3 regions of the Dyadobacter sp. HNCC25DJ186 genome follow, and region 1 is predicted to be linked to each of the others. Evidence: riboswitches for the same ligand, from Rfam matches in the RefSeq annotation. Region 1 holds a riboswitch; each other region holds the start of a gene.
The links. Region 1 has a riboswitch for cobalamin ahead of AC1XUO_RS16675 (ABC transporter substrate-binding protein). Riboswitches for the same ligand answer to the same signal wherever they lie in the genome.
Positions count from the first base shown of each region.

Region 1 (3,284 bases):
CACCACTTCTCCGAAAGGTATACTCACCGATCCCAGCATGATATCCAGCATAAAAAATAGCACAGCCAAAACCGACAAACCAATAATGATCAGTCGCCGGAAATTGGAAGAGGATTGAGAAACAAGTTGCATAATCAATGTTTAAATCAGCTGAGATGTTTTAGTAGCAATAGCCGAAAGCTGACCGCCGACAACCTATTTCACCTGCTTATAATAAACCAACTCATGTTCAGGAAGTAATTCCGGATGTAAAATTTTGATCAGATCTGCCAAAACAATCTGCGGATTTACAGCGCCCGATTCCCAATAGTCATTCGAGCCGCGACTGTTTACACGTTTGTTATAACTGTAAATCTGTCCGGTTTTATAGGCTTTGAAATCCGTGTAACGAGAATCCTTCGCCAGGATTTCCTTCTTGTTGTCGTAGTTACTGATTCCCACATTCAGCCAATAGTCAGCAGTCAATGCAATAGGATATACAGCCTCAAAATTAAGCGCTAAACTACCCGTTGCTTTGGTATTATTCCAATGGTAATCAGCGCCTGCGTCCCGGAAAAACTGTGCCATATAACTATTCCCATTCGGAACAAACCATGAATCTTTGGAATTCATACCGGTAATGATGCTCGGTTTTGCTTTCACCTTTTGAGATAAAACCGCAAGACGTTTGTATTCTTCTTCCATTTTGGCAAATTTCTTATTGACAAAATCTTCCCTGTTTAGCAGTGCGGCTAAAAGTTTTACCCATTCAGCACGGCCTAATGGCGTTGTTTCTACCCATTCTGAATTAATCAATACAGGAATTCCTGCTGCGTTCAAAGTGGTATATCTTTCCATTTTTGAAACCGGACTTCCGGTTGTCATCACCAAATCAGGATGCATGGTGATCAGTTTTTCCTCATTCAATCCCTGGTCTTTTCCAACTTCGGCCATTTTGCCAGCCTCAATTTTTTTGATAATTTCAGGATTCGAGACATATTTCAGGTTACCAAGTCCGGTTACGATTTTCTCTTCACCCAAAAGTCCCACCAAACCGACATGCATGGACGACATCGCAACGAGGCTGCGAATGGGGATTTCGATAAATTGACTGTTGGCATAACCCTTCGGCTTTTTGGTGCCGCGCTGCAATAAAACATACCTGGCCGTATCCGTGCTTTTTTCAAAAGGACTTAAAACATTGATTACCTTATAATTGTCGTGATATTCAATCGTGAAGCCCTTAGCATGATGAATCTGGATTTTCTCGGAAAAATAATCTTTCCCGGAAGAAGCCGTTTCTGCGCTTTCGGTCAGGTTTGAAGAGGTGCCGCAGCTTGTAAGAAATAGTAATGTCGCGAAAAACAATGCCACGAAACGGGCAGTTTTACTGAAATGAGAAAGTCGCGCATAGTCATAGCGAACTTCCTGAAAGGAGGTTTTCTGTTTTTGTGTCATTTGTGCTGCAAGCCTTTCTTCCGAAAGCGTTGCGTGTTAAGTGAAAAGGCAGGTCTTCTGACTCGTTCCATTCCCTCTGACGCCTTCCCAGTTTAATTTTGAATGATAGAATGTTGGAGTGAGAGAATGTGTTGCAATTAGCCATTATTCACTCATTCTATCATTCACTCATTCAATCATTGCCCCAGTGGCTTTTGCCATGAATGTTTTTATGAACTTACAGCAGCGGAGACTGTTCCGGACTTTCACCGGTATTCCCTTTTAAAGTAACCTGATTTTTTTAAATCCGGAATACTACCCTGATGGGTGCAAAACTACTAAGATTTGCGTCGTGATTGTGATTTGGCCGGAATAATTCTAGCGGAGTGTCTGAATGGCTTTGTTTTGGGTCAATTTTTCCAAAATGAAATTTACTCTTTTATCGACACTGCAATATGGTAGTTCTATGATTGAATATCCGGCAGACTGATACGTTTCGGTCAGCATCTGATAAATTTCCCTGGCTTCTTCAAAGGTTTGCCAGCGTTCGTCGTCGTTAATGTAAATGGTTTCCCAGGGCGGAGCCATGAAAATATTGGGATGATAAGGATAGTTTTTAATTGCGTTATGGTATTGAGTTTTTACCTCTAAATTTCCAACTTTCAGGTAAGCTACAATATCAGGAATAGCTCTGTCGAAAAACGTAAAACCTGTGACGGATAACGATTTTTTGTATTCGTCAACCATACGCGCCAATGCCAGTTCTGCAAAGGAGGAAAGATTTTTCCATGGTAAATTTTCTGTTTCTAAAATAACCTGTTCCTGAATGAGCTGACGAGAAATTTCGTCAGAACAATTAAAACCCTGAGTTTTTAAGGCATTTAACAGCGTAGTTTTTCCTGATCCCGGACCGCCGGAGATGACAATTGCATTCATAGGGTTAATTCACCAAATATTATTTCCGACGAAAGAAAATGCTATAATGATCATAACAACCATTAAAAAACAACTTTTATGATTGATCGAAATAACGCTTCGGACCTCTTCCGGTTTTATTGTCCGATCATTCTCTCCGATAAAAGGTTTATCAACCCACTTCCCATGATACACATTTGGACCGCCGAAACGACAATCCAGAATTCCTGCCAGGGCAGATTCGGGGTAACCGGAATTTGGACTTTTATGTTTGTTGCCATATTTAAACACAAATTTTAAACCGCGTGAACTGGATGTTACAATAATCATTAATAACGCCGTGATACGTGCCGGAATAAAATTCGCAACATCATCCAGGCGAGCAGCAAACTTTCCAAATTGTTCATACTTATCACTCCGGTAACCAATCATGGAATCCATGGTGTTAATCATTTTATAAACCATCATAGCCGGAACGCCGCCGATCGCGTAGAATAATAAGGGCGCGATGACACCGTCGCTCAGGTTTTCCGACATGGTTTCAAATACGGCTACACGGATTTGCTGTGCGCTTAATTGTGAAGTATCCCGGCCGACGATGCGGGATAATTGTTTTCTGCCTGCTTCCAAACCTTCTTTTTCCAAAACTAAAAATACATTTCGTCCTTCTGTGATCAATGCATTATTCGCTAAACCATACCAGACCCAAATGCTATTGATCGTTATAAAAAGCCAAATGTTGATATGTAAGAGTATTTCGTTTAAAAAATAAAAAAAGATAAATGTGAGCAGACAAAGGCTGATTGCAAGTAACATTCCCTTCAAAAATCGGTATGGATTTTTGTTTAACAATTTGTCGCCAGCAGCAATGGCATTTCCAAAAACACGAATTGGATGAGGCCAGTTATCAGGATCGCCGATAATCAAATCCAGAATATACCCGAAAACCAACG
Region 1 covers NZ_JBXHAS010000005.1:163,473-166,756, reverse strand. The annotation lists gene AC1XUO_RS16680 (FecCD family ABC transporter permease) at 1-132, opposite strand, end outside; gene AC1XUO_RS16675 (ABC transporter substrate-binding protein) at 196-1,437, opposite strand; cobalamin riboswitch at 1,468-1,754, opposite strand; gene AC1XUO_RS16670 (AAA family ATPase) at 1,795-2,352, opposite strand; gene cbiB (adenosylcobinamide-phosphate synthase CbiB) at 2,362-3,284, opposite strand, start outside.

Region 2 (3,284 bases), 240 kb from region 1:
GGTGATTGCACACCTGGCAGCAAAGTTTTTATTGAATGTACCGGACTGGCAGAATTTCACCAGGAATTACTGGAAATGAACTACCGGTTCAATCGTCCCGGATTGGAGGATGCACCGTGGAATGCAAAAACGATGGAAGTTATTGATCCGTTTGGAAATAAATTGCTTTTCAACGAATCGAAATGATAAATTTTTCAAGCCACGAATGCACGAATTTCCACTAATCATTCGTGAAAATTTGTGTATTCGTGGCGGGTTTATTTTTTGTTTTATCCTTTGAAAGCGAAACCAGCAAGCCTCCGCCAATAATTAACAGCATACCGATGATCATAGGAATGGTAGGAATTGCTTCTCCCAGCCAAAGCCCAAAAAACAAGGCGAACAAAATATTGGAATAACCTACTGCCGCTATCCGGCCGGCTTTGTCGAAAGTGAATGATTGTGTCATCATAATTTGTCCGATCATCGCTGTGATTCCCAAAGCAAGAAATCCCAACCAATGCGCCAATGTAGACGGCCATCGGAAAGTACCAATCAGAAAATCCAGGCCTTCGTGTGGAAAATAGGTCCCGATAATCATGGAGAAAATAGGTAGTACTATACCGCTGAGCATAAATGATAAAACAATTGCCCGCGTATCATAGACCTGTCCGAGCTGGCGAATGGCCAGATAAGCAACAGCGGTCAGCAGTGCGTTTCCCAAACCGATAATATGATTTCTCCAAGACATCGATAAATCGGGCCGGAATACAAATAATATCCCACCAAAACCAAGCAAGATCGCTATCCACTCTTTTGTCCTCAATTTTTCTCCAAGAAAGAGCCACGAAAGAAAGGCGAGAAAAATCGGATAGGTATACTGGTAAGTCGACGCCCTTCCCAGACCAAGTGTTTTGATGGCATAAAAAAGTAGGTACAGAGAAAGCGTTCCGACTACGCCTCTGAATATCAGCAGGCGGAGTTTTCCACCTTTTTGGATCATTGGCCGTTGCAAAATACTGGCGCCAATGAATAATACGCCGATTATATTTCTGAAAAATACGAGTTGAACAATATGAAAATCTTTGCTCAGCCATTTTGAAATAGCTGACATCAGCGCGAAGAAAAAGGAAGCACCCAGCATCAAAAGAATCCCTTTTTGTGGTGCGGAAATTACTAAACGATTTGCGGTGCGGGTCAACAAGATGATCAAAATTTTGTACAAAGATAAGACATCCAAATTTGTAAGGCGACTTTTACTTCATGCCAAGAGTGTGTTCGCGCCGCATTAATTACTTACCTTTGTAAAGTTTTTGGTGCCAGAAGTTAGTTAACCGCTACGGAACGGCTTAAAAGGGAATCCCGCGAAAAACGGGAGCTGTCCCCGCAACTGTGAGTTTTTAAAAAAAATTGATCTGAATCTGCACTACCACTGTTCAAACGGGAAGGTATTTGATCAATAAAACGAGCCAGGAGACCTGCCAGAAATAATTCAACGTTTTGATTTTCGGAGGAAAAATCACAAAACTGTTTGTTATGATTTATTTATACTTTTCAGGTGTTTGACAGACAAAATTTTCGTTGTCTGTTTCTTGCAACGCTGTCGTTTTTGGCAGTGAATGAGAATGCTGTTGCCCAAAATGACTCGATTTCTTTGTCGCCAATGACTGTATATGGCTTCGCGCCGGAAAGGTTTATGAGCGGATTAAAAATTCAAAAGATTGATTCGATCACGCTTGAACAATTTCGTTTCAGGAATATCGCTGACTTACTTTCTTTAAATACGGCAGTCATTTTTAAAAATTACGGCCCGGGACAATTATCCACGGTTGCATTCCGGGGAACATCACCTAACCATACCGCTGTACTTTGGAATGGACTAAATATCAATCTTCCAACGTTAGGACAAACTGATTTTTCAACCATCCCAGTCGCAGGATTTGACCAATTATCCGTTCAGTATGGCGCTTCGGCAAGCGTGGTCGGAACCGATGCTGTTGGTGGAAGTATTCTGCTGGGAAGTTTGAAACCTCAGGCAGGTTTACAGGTTATGATTGGACGGCAACAGGAAAGTTTTCGCAACAGTCAGACACAGGCGACGATTAAGTATGGAACACGCCTTAATAACAACTGGAATTTTTCAGGAAAAACGGCTGCCTACGATGGAAGCATGAATAATGATTATCGCCATCCTGAGCGGAACGGTGAAGCAATAAGTCCTGCTACAACTTTCCAAAAGGGTTTGGTTCAGGATTTATTTTTTACAAAAAACGAACATGAATTGTCTGGGCACGTCTGGGTAACGGATAATAAACTGACCACAAATCCTGAAAACCTTGCCGGGCGACAAATGACTAGAATCAAATCGTCCAGATCGATGCTTCGTTATCAATTTGAAGGGTGGACGGTGCGAACTTCCTGGATACGGGATATTATTGATTATGCCGTCGGTGATTATTCAAAACTGGATCATGCTGTCACGGACCGCTATGGAGTTCGTGCGGAACGCACATTTGATTGGAAAATCGGAAAGTCAGGCAACACCTTTCAAATACAGACAGGCGGAGAATTTACGCATTATAAAACACAAGTTGAAAACTACGAGCGGCCTGTAATCACAGAAAATCGCGGTGATGTTTTTGTATTGACACGTTGGCAGGCAACTTCGCAACTGTTGATTTCCGCTAATCTGAGACAGGCATTTGTAACCGGTTACAATCCACCGTTCACGCCATCCCTGGGAGCGGAATATCGGCTTACACAAAACCGTCCTTACACCATAAAATTAAGAGGTTCGCTTGGCAGAAGTTATCGCGTTCCAACGTTAAACGAGCGTTATTGGAAGGATTTGGGAAATCCGGATATCAAACCTGAAAACGGATTTAATAAAGAACTCGGTGCAGAAGCGGTTTATGCTTTTAATAAAAATCAAAGCTTTTCCGCAAATTTAAGTGTTTATCACAACCGGATTGACAACTGGCTTTATTGGAATCCGACAAGCAATTTTCGTGTCGAGAATTTACAATTAGTCATAGCCCGTGGTATTGAAGCGCAATTTGGCTGGAAAGGAACTTGGGAGTATTGGAAATTTGGAAGTACAGTGAACTACATGCTGACAAATACTTCACAGGAAAAAATTTACGATGCTTATGCCTCTGATATCGTCGGCAAGCAGTTACCACATATTCCTTTGCATGGTGGGAACGTTACTATGTTCATGCAATACAAAAATCTTCGCCTGACAAATCAGCTTCAAATCATCTCTAAAAGGTTTACAACCGCTGACCATAGCCAATCCGCGCCCG
Region 2 covers NZ_JBXHAS010000005.1:400,639-403,922, forward strand. The annotation lists gene AC1XUO_RS17775 (glyoxalase superfamily protein) at 1-186, shown strand, start outside; gene AC1XUO_RS17780 (DMT family transporter) at 221-1,183, opposite strand; cobalamin riboswitch at 1,277-1,479, shown strand; gene AC1XUO_RS17785 (TonB-dependent receptor plug domain-containing protein) at 1,538-3,284, shown strand, end outside.
Region 2: it holds a riboswitch for cobalamin, as region 1 does, so the genes downstream of both, AC1XUO_RS17785 (TonB-dependent receptor plug domain-containing protein) here and AC1XUO_RS16675 (ABC transporter substrate-binding protein) in region 1, are expected to answer to the same signal.

Region 3 (3,284 bases), on a different contig from region 1:
TGTTGCTAAAAAAAGCAAGTTCGTCAATGGCGTAAATAGAATAGTAGCTGATTTCCTGATTGGTATTCCCGTTATGTATTCCTCCGGGCGTGTGGTAGTCAGGAATTTGTGCACCAAGCTCGGGATTTGAAATGTCGATCGGATAATAAGTAAGCGTTGAAATTCCTGCATCATTGGTTTGGGTATCGTAGGAAACGTAACTATCTGCGATAAATTTTTTCTGATTTACATCGATACCAGCTAATATCTGGTGATCCATGCTGCCCGTTTTTACCCTTCCGTTCACAAACACCTGCTGGGAAAAAACAGTAGCGCGGTTCAGGTCATATTTGGGATTTCGCAGCAGGATATTGGGATTAGCAATGTTAACGCCGGTCACCCACATGTAAATTCCCTCCAACTGATTCCGCATAAAAGATCCACGCGCCGTTGCACTCCAATTTTTATTGAAACTGTGTGTAAAAGTCAAAAAACCGGTATGGTCAGATACCTTAAAAGGATCCAGGCTTTTTTCATTAATCGTGAAATCGTTGGGCAAACTCCCAAAACTGTTCGGCGCCATCACGATCGGGCTCATTAGCGCATAGCTGAATTTTTGTAACATGTATTCAACCGATACCGTTGTTTTATCACTGATCACATATTTGATCACCGGTGCGACGAGCAAGCGTTTATTAAAATCTGTGTTCACGAAAGAATTAGCGCGCATGGCCATCACATTCAGCCGGTATTGGAGCTTCCCTTTTTTATCCAGCAAACCGTCCAGATCAGCAGAAGCTCTGAAAAAATCCCAACTGCCAAGCATCGCGTTGATTGAATAATGTCGCCCACCGGTTGGTTGTTTGGTCATGACATTAAAAGTTCCGGCAGGATCGCCGATGTTATTCATAAATCCGGATGGGCCTTTGATAAACTCAACGCGGTCAATAATCGCGGCATCTTCAGGAACCGGGCCTCTATAAATTGGTGTCAGGTCGATGCCGTTCCGAAGCGTGGAAACCATCCCGCCGCGCATAAACATATACGGCCCCAGATTGTTTGAAACTTCCTGTCGGATCACCCCGCTCACATTCCGTGTCACGCCGTCGGTCATATTGAAAACCGCCTGGTCATACAACACTTCACTGCCGATTTCCTGAATATTTTGAGAAAGGTTGATCAGCGGACTCTGTAATCTGAGCGCGCTGGAAACTGTATTGAGATTATACTCTTTATAATATTTGGAAGAAATTTTCACTTCATCCAGATCCTGTCCGGCAGATTCCGACAGGGAAATTTCAACGAACGGACCAGAGTCTGAAATGTATAAAACCTGTGTTGCATAACCTAGATGACTTACTTTCAGTGCATCTATTTTCTGATCCGATTGTATCTCAAAAAGTCCGTTGGAATCAGTTATGCTTCCGGTAGATTCATTGATACTTACGCTGACTCCCGGTAAAGGCTGGCCGCTCGTCGTATCCCTGACTTTTCCCTTAATAACAAATTGACCATACACCTCAGAGAAAGATAAAACAGCAAGTAAAAAAAGGAAAAGTTTAATTTTCATTTATACACAAATAAATTATTTACAACTTTGATATTGAGTATGTTCAGATTTGTCATAATACATTGCCAAAAACGCGAACACAGGAGAGAAAATAAGGCAGGAAACAAATAATCAATAAACCAAAATGTACGTTCAGTACATATTTGAATGAAGAAATACCAAAACCTGACTAACTCCTGCGCGGAAGTATCATCATAAAAAGGTATCTGACTTATAACATTTTAAATGTTACTTACAGTTGCGCGACAGTCCGTGAATCACACACGGTTCCCCTTATTAGCAAAATCTTAATGAACAACAACGACACAAGAAACTTCTTACCGGACAAAAATAGGCTATTTATTCGAAATAATTAACTTAAATGCGATAACGAATGTTGGAGAGTTTTCTTGAACGAGTAACCGCTTAGAAAATTCCGTACCAATCACTTAAATAGGATTAAAAGAAGAATACATTTCCTGGTTTTTAGTCTTTTTAAGTTTTTTACAAATGAATTTTCCAGAACTTCTAATGGGGAATTTACTTTTTGACCAGAAAAAATCCTTTATCATATCCGGCTTTTACACCATCGATTTCAATATCCTGCTCGCCGGGAACATAGGACTCAAATTCAACCTTTACTTCGTAATCCGTAAAATGTTCAAGCAATTTTTTTTCGTTGAAAAACCAGGCCGGATACTCAGCCTTATAAATATCGGGCGGAACGATTTGAAGTGTCAACCGGTCCGGCTGGTCGTTTTTGATGAAAGATGTCCGATCGAAAAGAATGTATTTAAAATCGTAAGTTTTAATTTCATTAAGGAAATCATGCGGTTTTTCCAGATATTGAACAACACTGGAAAGCAATAAAATATCAGCCTTTGTGTCAGCCATACTTTCAGCGATATCAAAGTGAAATTTCAATACGTCGTCCTGAAACAGCTCTTGCCCGCACTTTACGTATTCCTTTTGCTCAACAACACTCCAGTGAATTTGCACCGAAGGAGGAATAATATCTCTTACCTGATAATAGGTACTTCCCAGCGAACCTCCGAAATCAATAATATTTAACTCCCCTCCACATTCGATAGCAGCGAACAGCAATGTTGAAATAATGGAGTACGGATAGAGTTTCTTGTCAAACAGCACGGAGTCACGCTCATATACCGCCTGACCATTCTTAATTTTCAGCAGTGAATCTTTTGTAATTTCCAGAATATTATCAGACTCATACCCGCCCGAACGCGCGACAAGCTCTTCCCAGCTCTTATAATTTCCGAACCAGCCATATCTATTTTTTTCCTTCTTTTTCAGCTTGAACAATGACATATCACCAAATTAAAGTGCAGCGCAAGTTAGGATTTTATTTATGTAGTAATATACTCATGCGGTTACAAAAATACCCGTCTAAAATTAAATTTTTGATTTGGTAAAATTTAAATAACTCCATAAATATTATTCAGTAATATTTGTGTTTACGTTATAACCCGCGTCTCTATTTTTTGATTACATGCAGAATTTTTGCACACTTTTCAATTCGTTATATCTTTCACGAGGTCTGGCGATGTATTATTCGTTATTAAAACAAACCTCTGATTTTCAACTATATATATTTGCTTTCGACGAGCAAAGCCGTGAAATATTAACGCGCCTGAATCTTTCCAATGTTATCGTCATTTCTTTGGAAGAATTTGAAACGCAGGAATTGCTTTCTGTAAAAGAAGGTCGCACACAGGGTGAATATTGCTGGACATGT
Region 3 covers NZ_JBXHAS010000002.1:170,543-173,826, reverse strand. The annotation lists gene AC1XUO_RS05630 (TonB-dependent receptor domain-containing protein) at 1-1,549, opposite strand, end outside; cobalamin riboswitch at 1,730-1,863, opposite strand; gene AC1XUO_RS05625 (methyltransferase, TIGR04325 family) at 2,069-2,857, opposite strand; gene AC1XUO_RS05620 (glycosyl transferase) at 3,039-3,284, shown strand, end outside.
Region 3: it holds a riboswitch for cobalamin, as region 1 does, so the genes downstream of both, AC1XUO_RS05630 (TonB-dependent receptor domain-containing protein) here and AC1XUO_RS16675 (ABC transporter substrate-binding protein) in region 1, are expected to answer to the same signal.